Fodinibius salicampi: one gene and its partner. The protein of the gene in region 2 binds, or shares a complex with, the protein of the main gene of each other region. Links are inferred from orthologs where the notes say so. Each region holds a gene or a part of one and is shown on either strand. Other genes may lie near its edges.

Region 1 (5,478 bases), on a different replicon or contig from region 2:
CATTAACCGCCCTAAACCGGGTTGAGTTTCAATGAACTCAAATGTTTGGTTCAATACCTGTTTTATTTTGTCAGTGGAAGTAAAATGGTCGGGGAAATCCAGCATCTCTTCGCCTATTTGCACCATCTGATCAAAGATTGCAACTAAAATAGACTCTTTACTGTCGAAATAGTGATAGATCAGTCCCTTGGAAACGCTGGCTTTCCTGGCTATTGCTAAAATACTGGTGTGGGAATATCCTTCGTTGGCAAATAGTTCAAAGGCGGCGTCAATAATCTGTTTCCGGCTTTGCTGGCGAATCTCTTCGTTCTGTTGTGGTGTTCTGGGAGACATAATTTATATTGACTAAACGTTCAGTCAAAATTATAGCAACTTTTTCACTGATGTACAAGCAGAGAATATTACAGCACAGGGGAGGCATGTAGCCGAAGCCCAGAAGAGGAATATTATAAGAAAGTTGCTTCGATAAATAGCTCTGCGCACTTCCTTGCTGGATAACCACTACCTTTTCTCAAGAACATCCGCAGGAGTAGGGAAAACAACATGTGTTATTTCTACATATGAGATATGCTAAATAATAAATAACATATGTTAAATGACCGAAAGAAGGTTACTTCTCCTTGAACTCTACTGTACTGAGCATCTGTTTAAAGCGTTGATGAGGTTGAAAGCGCAGTTTTGCTTTGCGGATATTGTCCGGGCTAATCGTTTCCTTGGATTCCGAGGCTGAGGCTTCAAATGTAATGCGAAAGCTGCCCAGCCGACCAAAACGCACGATTTTCCCGTTGGAGAGTTCCCGGGCGGCCAGATCAGTAAGTCCGTATAGCACCGCTTCAATATCGGCGCCGCTCAGGGTGCTCATTTGTTCCAGTTTGTAGATGATCTCTTCTAATTCAACCACTCCGTTGGATGCGGCGCGGGGATAATATAGGGTCTGATTGGTATTCCGGGGATTCTTTTGCTTGACGATAGTGTAGGGTATAGCCATAATACTGGATAATCTGGTTACGGTTTTCTCTCTTGCCTGTTCCTGCGATTAGGGAGGGAAGGCAGTCATCAACAGACTGCTTATTTTTTAGATTCCAGTCAAGGAATATTTTTCGAAAAATTTCCTAACGGTCTCCATGCACAGGCTGTGCAGTAAACCTGTTAACATACCCGTTACGGTGTTTCCACTATATTCTGTTAACTCAGAACAGTTTTACTCGCTGGAAACGATCTGTATGAAATTCTGGAGCAGCAATGATCCTTCTTTTCCGGATTTCTCAGGGTGGAACTGTACCCCCATATAGTTATCTCTGCAAACAACCGAAGAAAATTCGTTGATATAGTGACAGCTTGCAGTCGTAAATTCATTTTCAGGAGCATAATAACTATGTACATAATAGAAATACTCTTCGGTACCGAATCCTTTGACCAAAGGGTGGGCGTTAACATCCGAGAAGGTATTCCATCCCATATGCGGGACCTTGTGTTGGGAAGAATCAAACTTTTTTAGCCGTCCGGGAATAACTCCGAGTCCTTCCGAGTCTCCCTCTTCCGAGGATTCATAAAACAGCTGCATACCCAGGCAGATGCCTAGTACTGGCTTTGTAGTCTGCTTAAGCCAGCTATCAAGTCCATTTTCACGCAAGGAAGCCATTGCCGGGGTAGCATGACCTACTCCCGGAAAAATAATACCATCGGCTTTATCCAGTTCAGATTCCTTATTTGTAATCGTGTGTGGAATCGTTAAACGTTGCAGCGCATTGGATACTGAGGCAAGGTTTCCGGCTTCGTAATTAATGATTGCAATCATGAATATGTATTAAAGTAAGTCTTTAGTACTGGGAAGAATATTTGCGTTTCGTTCACTTCGGCTGACAGAGGCTCTCAGACAGCGGGCAAAACCCTTAAAGCAACCTTCAATTTTATGGTGAGCATTATCCCCCACAACGGAAATATGGAGGGTAGCCTGTAGATTCATGGCCAGGGAGTAAAAGAAGTGCTCCACCATTTCGGTGGGGAAGTCTCCTACTTTTTCCCGGTCAAAAGAGCCTTCAAACTTTAAATAGGGGCGGCCCGACAGGTCCAGGGCTATAGTTGCCTGGGATTCGTCCATCGGGAGTACAAAGCTATATCTGCTAATGCCCACTTTGTTACCCAGGGCTTTAGTGACGGTTTCTCCAAGAGCAATAGCTACATCCTCAATGGTATGGTGTTCATCTACTTCAAGGTCGCCATTACAACTAAGCTCCAGGTCGATAAGTCCGTGTTTTGCAATTTGTTCCAGCATATGGTCGAAGAAAGGAAGTCCCGTGTCAATGGCACTTTTACCGGTGCCATCAAGGTTCAGCTTAATATGGATGTCCGTTTCAGCGGTCTGCCGAGACAGCGTGGCCTTCCGAGTGGGGAAGCATATCCGATTACTGATGGTGATCCAGTCAGAGGCTTCTTCAATCGTTTTCCCCTCTCTGGTAATAACTTCTAGCTTTCCGTTGTCGGCAATGACCTGTAAATCTGTTTCCTCCGGGATGGATGCTGTGGCCTTTATTTTTTCGTTCTCCAGCAGATCCTTTTGTTTGTTAGACAGATCATCGATGAGAAAAAAGAGCCTGTGACCTAATTCCTGTAGCCTTTTAAGACCGTATAGAGCCCCGCTCCAAAGTAAAGTTTCATTCTTTCCGGATAATGCCTCTAACGATATTCTAATATTCATGGCGTTAGTTGTTTTAGTGCTGAAATTAAGCGCTTATTTTCATCCGGCGTACCAACGGTGATACGCAGGCAGCTGTCGCAGTGTGGTTCATTTCCCCGGTAACGAACAATCACATTTTGCTGTGTCAGCTTGTTATATATGGTCAGAGCATCATCAATTTTCACAAGCAGGAAATTAGCTTCACTCGGATAAATTTTTCGGATAGTTGGTACCCTTTCTAACTCTCCGCGGAGGCGGCTCCGTTCCTTTTTTATTGCATCAATATTAAATCGAACGGTATTAAGATTTTCAAAAGCCTGTACCGCATAGTTCGAGGTCAATTGATTGATATTATAGGGAGCCTTAACCTTCATCATGTAATTGATAATATCTTCGGAAGCATAGGAGATCCCCAGGCGGATGCCAGCCAGTCCGAAGGACTTTGACAGGGTTTGCAGGACCACCAGGTTGGGATAATTAACGACCTCTGAAGCCCAGCTTGGCTCTTCACTGAAATCGATATAGGCCTCGTCAATGACGACAATACCTGGAAAGGCTTTAATCAGTTGTTCTATTGATGATCTTTTAAAAGTGTTGCCCGTGGGATTGTTGGGAGAACAAAGAAAAAGCAGTTTGGTTTCGTCACGGATGGTATTGAGAATCTCATCCACATTAAGCTGGAATGTTTCTGCCGTTAACAGTACTGAATCCACAGCAATATTATGGATGTCAGCCGAAACCGTATACATTCCGTAGGTGGGAGGGGTAGTAAGAACGCGGTCTTGTCCCGGCCTGCAAAATATTCGGTACAATAGATCGATCCCTTCGTCACTCCCCACACCGGTAAACACATTTTCCTTTCTTACTCCGCGCCAATCAGCAATGAAATCGCGCAATCTGGATTGAGAAGGATCAGGGTAACGGTGTAGTCCTTCTGCCTCCTGGTAGGGAGCTCCGAGGCTGTTTTCATTGGCATCCAATAACAGGCCATCGCTAAAATCCTGCCGGGCGCTGTGGTAGGGTTTTAGATGCTTGATATTGGGTCGTACAATTTTTTCGAGATCAAATGGATTAGACATAACGAGCTGAAAATTATTTCAGATTATTTAATCGAATTGAGACTGCTCTGCGGTGAGCTTCGAGTTCCTCAAGGGAGGCCAGCTTTTCTATGGTCGGACCAATATTTTGTAATCCTTCCCGACTGATGGTCTGCATGGTAATTTGTTTAAGAAACGAATCAACCGATACCCCGCTGAACATACGGGCATAGCCATAGGTTGGAAGCGTATGATTGGTTCCGGAAGCATAGTCGCCCGCACTCTCGGGGGTCCATTGGCCAAAGAAAACAGATCCGGCGTTGTAAATACTGTTCTGCCACTGTTCGGCATCCTCACATTGGACGATCAGATGTTCCGGTGCGTATTGATTAGAGAAGTCAAATGCCTGTTCCAGATTATTTACGATTAAGGTAAAGCTCTTGTTAATGGCTTCTTGGGCTACATCCTTACGGGGAAGTCTCATAAGTTGTTCTTCCAACGCAGTTGAGCAGGCCCCCAGGTCAAAGTCTTTAGTAGCAACTAAAACAACCTGGCTGTCAGGACCGTGCTCCGCTTGGGAAAGCAGGTCGGCGGCTACAAACTCCGGATTGGCCGTTTCGTCGGCAATAACCAGTACTTCTGAAGGTCCGGCCGGCATATCAATGGCAATTTGTGCTTCACTGTTTTGGAGCATCATTTTAGCGGCCGTAACATATTGATTGCCGGGGCCTAAAATTTTATCCACTTTGGGTACCGTATTCGTACCGTATGCCATTGCCGCGATGGCTTGGGCTCCGCCCGCTTTAAGGATTTTTGTAATCCCAATTTTTTGAGCGATATAGATAATTTCATCGGCAATACTTCCGTCTTTGTGGGGAGGAGTGGCTGTAACAATGGTCTTGCATCCTGCCAACTTCGCCGGAATTCCCAGCATCATAAGCGTAGAAGGCAATATAGCAGTTCCGCCGGGTACATACAGCCCTACCTTTTCTATAGGTCGCGATACCCGCTGGCACTTCACTCCGGGCATGGTTTCCACCTCTAAAGGTTGGGGCAGCTGGCCTTTGTGGAAACGCTGGATATTTTCAAAAGCGGTATCAATAGCGTTACGAGTGGAGGATGTCAGATTTATCGAAAGATCAGCAGGATTAACGGTAATGGTATCCGGCGAAGCACCGTCGAACTTTTTGGTATAATAGCTAACTCCTGAATCTCCCTTCTGCCTAACCTTATCTATGATTGGCTCTACCTCTGAAAAGATGGAGATAAAATCCATTTTAGGCCGCTGGCAGAGATCCTGTATCTCTTCCTTGGTAAGTTTTGTAATGTCGTATTGTTTCATCACAGAATCATGCTTTCGATTGGTAAAATAACAATTCCTGTAGCTCCTTCGGCTTTTAGTTTTTCCATGACAATCCAGAACTGATCAATGGGGATAACGGTATGTATAGCTACCATATCCTCGTCGGCCAGAGGCATTACCGTCGGACTGTTTAGAGAGGGGATAATATCCTTTATTTTAGGCACGGCCTTTTTAGGAGCATTCATCATAATATATCGACTGCGCTCGGCTTGTTGATGGCCATCCATGCGCTGGAGGAACTTGTCGATCAGTTCTTTTTTTCCGGGTGAGAGTTCCTTATTTGTGCGGATGAGTTGCGTTTCCGACTCAAGGATGGTATTCAATTCCTGAAGTCCGTTTGCTTTCAGCGTATTACCGGTAGATACCAAATCTACAATAGCATCTGCTACTTCCAAGCGGGG
Region 2 (5,667 bases):
CTCGTTGGGTCGGCTTTTTATTTAGATATTTTCAATCTGGAATTAATAAAAAAATGTATTAAATAAAAGAAGGCTGCGAGTAACCTCGCAGCCTTTTTACTACCTAATTAATGTTATTAGAATCTACTTATCATCTCGTACGCAGTCGATTTTTGGTTCCTTCTTACACGGATCAACTGCTGTAGCTCCGCATTTTGGACATTCACTTGGTTTAGCCATAACTACTCCTCGGTTTTTTGTTAACCTTCATTAGGAACATACCAAAGTTTTGCTAAGATGATTCCCTGAATCCAAAATTTATACTTGATCTAAGTTAAATAGATATATTTACTTCCTTAATAATTAAAAACAGAAAAATCCTTACAATTATAGCTAAAACCACTTCTCATTTTTATCACCTTTTTTGAACATTCTATCACCCGCCTGTCGTTCAAATTTAGTAATTACGGAACCTTCTCCCTTCTGCCGTATAAAGCGTACAATGCGCGCCGATAAATAACATATAAAAAAGGCCAACAGCGCAGCTAAAATAGTACTTAGCGGTCGTTCAGCAAGATTTACATACACTTGCTGAAGATACTCGACTCCTTCATTAAGATAATCCATTACATAATTTACTGCCCCAGCCCCGTATTTTTGATTAAATTCAGCGGCGGTTAAGGTATTATAGTCATCAATAATATTACTTATCTCGGGAATATTACGAATCCACCAGATTATTTCCCTTACGGTATCCGGCAGCGAATGAAATCCTTCTAAAACTTTCTGAATAAAATTACCCGATGCGGCCATACTAATGATAGCAGATAGCGGTGCTGCCAGCTTAAGGGCAAGCTCAATCAGAAAAAAAATAGGTTGTATTATGTACCTCACGATATTATTTCTTAAATAAATTGTGATTCACCACTACTTAAGTCTTACCTTTAGCTTCAAGTAATATATCAAAACTCTTTAAGTTAACCGAAACGAATGCTCGCAAAACGAATTATTCCTTGTCTCGATATCAAAGACGGACGAACAGTAAAAGGGGTGAATTTTGAGGGACTACGTGATGCCGGAGATCCGGTAGAACTGGCCCGCCGTTATGCGAAGGAAGGTGCAGATGAGCTTGTCTTTCTGGATATAACAGCTACCAAGGAGAAGCGAAAAACACTGGTAAAGCTCGTAGAAAAAATCGCCCTTGAGCTGGACATACCCTTTACTGTTGGTGGTGGTATTGGAAGTGTTGAAGAAATAGCTGACTTGCTGCATGCCGGGGCCGACAAGGTATCTCTAAACAGCGCCATCGTACGCAATCCTGATTTGATTAATGAAGCTTCCCGACAATTTGGATCTCAGTGCATTGTTGCTGCTGTAGATGCCAAAAGTCAAGGAGACCAGTGGGAAGTTTTTATTTCAGGTGGATCTAAAAATACGGGCAAAAATGCTCTTAAATGGATTAAGGAAGTTGAAGAGCGGGGAGCGGGAGAAATTTTACTGACGAGTATGGACCGCGACGGTACAAAGTCCGGCTTTGATCTGGAACTGCTTTCAGCAGTGAACGATATCACCTCCATTCCTGTCATTGCCAGCGGCGGGGCGGGAACTTCTCAACACTGCATCGACGCCATTAAAAAGGCGAAGGCCGACGCAGTATTGGCGGCCAGTATTTTCCACTTCCAGGAAATTGAAATTCATGATCTCAAAGAAAAACTAAAAAATGCAGATATCCCGGTTCGAGAAACTATATAATTACCTTCTTTATCTTTGCTGTCAAAGATAAAGAGCTAAAATATGCCATAAGAAATTCACCATAACTATTTTAAAATGATTGATATTGATTCTATAGACTTTGACAAAGGAGACGGACTTATTCCTGCCATCATTCAGGATGCGGATTCATTTCAGGTGCTCATGCTGGGCTATATGAACCGCCCAGCTCTGGAAACAACTCTTGAAAAAAAACAAGTTACTTTCTTTAGCAGAAGCAAACAGCGACTTTGGACCAAAGGGGAAACCTCCGGCAACTATCTAGATCTGGTTGAGCTTCAGCAGGATTGTGATAATGATACGCTATTGGTACTGGCTCATCCGCAGGGTCCCACTTGTCATACGGGCAATAAAAGCTGTTTTTTTAAAAAAGACTTTAAACCAACCTCATCACCGGACTTTTTATCCCAGCTGGAAAACCTTATTGCCAGCAGAAAAAAAGAACGGCCGGAAGGCTCCTACACTACCCATCTATTTGATGAGGGACTGGACCTGATCACTCAAAAAGTAGGTGAAGAAGCCATTGAAACAGTTATTGAAGCAAAAAACAACAACCCGGATGAATTTAAAGGTGAAGTCGCAGACCTGTTATATCACCTGCTGGTGTTGCTAACCGAAAAAGGGATACGTTTAGATGATATTATTGAGCGATTACAAGAACGGCATCAATAAGAAAGAGCATTACTTCTTAACGGCAACCTTGTAAAGCCAGATAATAAAGAAGACCGCTGCCAGTCCGCCCAGCCAGTTTGCATAAGGAGTAAAGGATTCCGGAACAATACGAAGCGCATCGGTACTCTCCTGGATAGCGAACGGAATAGCCAAGACAATTCCTATCAGCGCCTCTCCTGTGATAAGTCCAGATGAAAAGAGTAAGCCGTTATTTTCAGCTTTTGTTTTGGCTTTTTCCGGATCTTTCCCTGCTTCTTTAGCCCGCTTAGCCACGACTCTTCCAGCAAACCAGGCAATCATACCGCCCACAAAGATAGGGACCGTTAATTCCAGCGGGAGATAGATTCCCACGGCTACGGCCAACACAGGTGTTTGAAAATCTGTTCCCCGCTTTTCCAGGAACTTATCCAGTATAATAATAGCCACCGCTATGGCTGATCCAATCCAGATCATATTCCACTCTAAATTGCGGGCAAATACCCCTTCGGCCACGGACTGCATTAATGTGGCCTGTGGTGCGCTAAGCATCTCATCGGGATTCATTCCCTCTCTTGGAAATACTCCTCCCATGCCATATGCATTAAAAAGAAGACTTAAGATAGGTGCAATAACAAGGGCCGCAGCTACCACTCCTATAATCTGCATAATTTGTTGCTTGTAGGGCGTGGATCCTACCAACTGACCTGCTTTTAAGTCCTGCATATTGTCACCAGCTATGGCCGCAGCACAGGCAACCATGGCTCCCACAACAATGGCAGCCGCGGCAGCAGCCTGAGCCCTCTCCGTATCAGCACTAAACTCAAGCTGCGATCCCAGCAGTACAAGTAAAATCAACGAGGTAGCTAAGATAGTTGCTATAGTTACTCCTGAAATTGGATTATTGGAAGAACCGACCAGTCCCGCCATATAACCGGCGACGGATGCAAACAAAAATCCGGCAATGAGCGAAAACAGCATCCCGATCGCCATCGTTGACCAGTACAGTCCGCTGCTAACGGGTAAATGGGAAGTGTCAATAACCTGGGTAAAAACCAAAAAAATCGGTAATGCAAGTCCTGCAACTCCCCACAGGACATAATTAATCGGCATATCCCTTTCTGTTCTAAGTCGGGTATCTTCTTCACCTGACCGTATTTTTTGAACGGTCTTCCATGATGATTGGATACCGTCTTTTAGGGGCTTGGCTAAGGAAATAAGAGCCCAGATACCACCAACAACCATAGCACCTACTCCCATATAGCGTATTTTCTGGCTCCAAATCTCTAGAGCGGCACTATAGCCCGAAGCCTCTCCCACAACAGCTGACACTTCAGCGGGATCCGTAAAAGCCATATACAACGGTATTCCGAATAGCCAGGAAATAAGTCCACCGGCAAAAACCAATACCGCAATATTAAGTCCCACGATATACCCCACGCCAAGCAACGCTACCGAAAGCTCTGTTCCTAATCCAAAAATAGAACGGCCTACTGTTACCGATCCACTAGCTGCTCCTGAAAATACCTTTAGCCCCGTTTGTCCCAGTTTAAATAACGCACCAGCCAATCCAGCCCATGCAATTTGTTTAATTCCCTGACCACCCTCGGTTCCAGCTTTCAGGACTTCCCCGGTAGCTACCCCTTCCGGAAATTTCAGATCCTGTTCAATAATCAAAGCGCGACGCAAAGGGATGGTAAAGAGTACACCTAGCACTCCTCCCAGCATGGCAATAGCCATTGTATCGAGGAAGGGGAAGTCCACCCAGTAACGAAGCAAGATAAGGGCAGGAAGGGTAAATATAACACCAGCGGCGAGTGATTCCCCGGCCGAGGCTGCTGTCTGAACGATATTATTCTCAAGAATATTAGAGTGCTTAAATAATCGCAGAACAGCCATTGAAATTACTGCTGCCGGGATAGAAGCTGAAACCGTCATTCCAACCTTTAATCCCAGATAGGCGTTGGCCCCGGCTAAAATTGCAGATAATAAGATACCCAATACTACCGCTTTGAATGTTATTTGCGGAAGGTCATCTTCAGCGCTAACAAAAGGCGTGAACTTCTTTTTTGAATTACTCAAGGGCACTCCTCTTTTTATTGGCTTGATAATTGATATCAAAACAAAGTTAATAGATGTAATTAAGAAAACAAGAGCATTTTAGCATTACATAGGATTATCTGATATTGGTAATGACCTTTCTTCCCCCATCCGATTTAATTAACTTCCGCCTGTCATTAAATAGTTAAAAAATTATTATATATGAAGATCACAGTTGAGCAGCTAAAAGGAACGCATATGCAGGCTGAAAATGAAGAAGAAGGACTTATTCGCATGGACGGCTCTACCAGTATTGGCGGACTTGAAGGTGGATTTAGTCCCATGCAGCTTCTGCTGGCCGGCGCAGGCGGATGCAGCGCTATTGATATTATTGGTATACTTGAGAAACAAAAGCAGAATTTAAAAGATCTTAAAGTTGAAATCGAAGGGGATCGACAGAAGAAAGATACCTATTCAGAGTTTACGACTATCCATATGCACTATATATTTACCGGAGATCTTGACAAACAAAAAGTAGAGCGTGCCATCAACTTATCTTTGGATAAATACTGTTCTGTCTCAAAAACCCTCGAAAAGACATCAGAAATTACCCATAGCTACGAAATCAAATCCGAATAATATTTTATTATGAGTGAGCAGCAAGCCGAAACAAAATCTATTCGTACCCAAACTGAACGCACTGAACAGCGCGAGCATTCTACTCCCCTTTTCATGACCTCCAGCTTTGTTTTTGATTCAGCTGAGCATGCGCGTGCACTTTTTGCCCGGGAGGTAGATGGAAATGTTTATAGTCGATACTCCAATCCCAATACCAATGAGTTTGTAGAAAAAATGTGTCGGCTGGAAGGTGCCGAGGACGGTGTTTCTACAGCTTCAGGTATGTCTGCTATCTTCTCGAGTCTTGCTGCTCTGCTCGAACAGGGAGATCATATACTGGCCTGTCGTTCTCTATTTGGATCCTCTCATCAAATTTTAAATGAGATTTTACCTAAATGGGGTATCGACTACTCTTATGGCAATATCGACCAACCGGAACAATGGGAGCAATATATACAGGATAATACCAAAGTATTATTTCTTGAAACCCCGTCTAACCCGGGGCTCGATCTTATTGATCTGGAATGGGCCGGGGAGCTGGCCGAAGCCCATAACCTGATTCTTATTGTTGACAACTGCTTTGCCACCCCATACCTTCAAAAGCCGATAGAA

The links. The genes of interacting proteins can lie anywhere in the genome.
Region 1: the proteins of hisF (region 2) and hisH are in contact, whole or in part, in a crystal structure (PDB 6RU0), measured with the Thermotoga maritima proteins. The link is inferred for Fodinibius salicampi from one-to-one orthologs. Residues at the interface, in WP_004080486.1 of Thermotoga maritima: Met1, Leu2, Ala3, Arg5, Ser40, Glu41, Asp45, Glu46, Ala70, Glu71, Ile73, Asp74, Ile75, Pro76, Phe77, Asp98, Lys99, Ser122, Gln123, Glu161, Thr195, Leu196, Asn247, Arg249, Glu251; in WP_004080484.1 of Thermotoga maritima: Asn15, Arg18, Arg22, Arg117, Leu118, Pro119, His120, Met121, Gly122, Trp123, Asn124, Asn134, Gly135, Tyr136, Tyr138, Val140, Tyr158, Glu180, Lys181, Ser182, Ser183, Lys184, Ile185.

Annotation. Positions count from the first base shown.
Region 1 is NZ_BAABRS010000004.1:339,736-345,213, forward strand. The notes cover bases 1-2,934. They hold hisH (imidazole glycerol phosphate synthase subunit HisH), read right to left. Parts: upstream 1,799-2,934; coding sequence 1,202-1,798; downstream 1-1,201. Other genes in these bases: ABEB05_RS15030 (TetR/AcrR family transcriptional regulator), read right to left, coding at 1-333; ABEB05_RS15035 (HU family DNA-binding protein), read right to left, coding at 611-988; hisB (imidazoleglycerol-phosphate dehydratase HisB), read right to left, coding at 1,808-2,698; hisC (histidinol-phosphate transaminase), read right to left, coding at 2,695-2,934. Also shown: more of hisC, read right to left, coding at 2,935-3,756; hisD (histidinol dehydrogenase), read right to left, coding at 3,770-5,056; hisG (ATP phosphoribosyltransferase), read right to left, coding at 5,056-5,478. UniProt on the Escherichia coli protein: IGPS catalyzes the conversion of PRFAR and glutamine to IGP, AICAR and glutamate. The HisH subunit catalyzes the hydrolysis of glutamine to glutamate and ammonia as part of the synthesis of IGP and AICAR.
Region 2 is NZ_BAABRS010000002.1:730,983-736,649, reverse strand. Bases 81-2,850 are described here. They hold hisF (imidazole glycerol phosphate synthase subunit HisF), read left to right. Parts: upstream 81-969; coding sequence 970-1,731; downstream 1,732-2,850. Other genes in these bases: ABEB05_RS10900 (OPT family oligopeptide transporter), read right to left, coding at 2,431-2,850; hisIE (bifunctional phosphoribosyl-AMP cyclohydrolase/phosphoribosyl-ATP diphosphatase HisIE), read left to right, coding at 1,807-2,421; ABEB05_RS10915 (hypothetical protein), read right to left, coding at 373-873. Also shown: more of ABEB05_RS10900, read right to left, coding at 2,851-4,479; ABEB05_RS10895 (OsmC family protein), read left to right, coding at 4,660-5,076; metZ (O-succinylhomoserine sulfhydrylase), read left to right, coding at 5,086-5,667.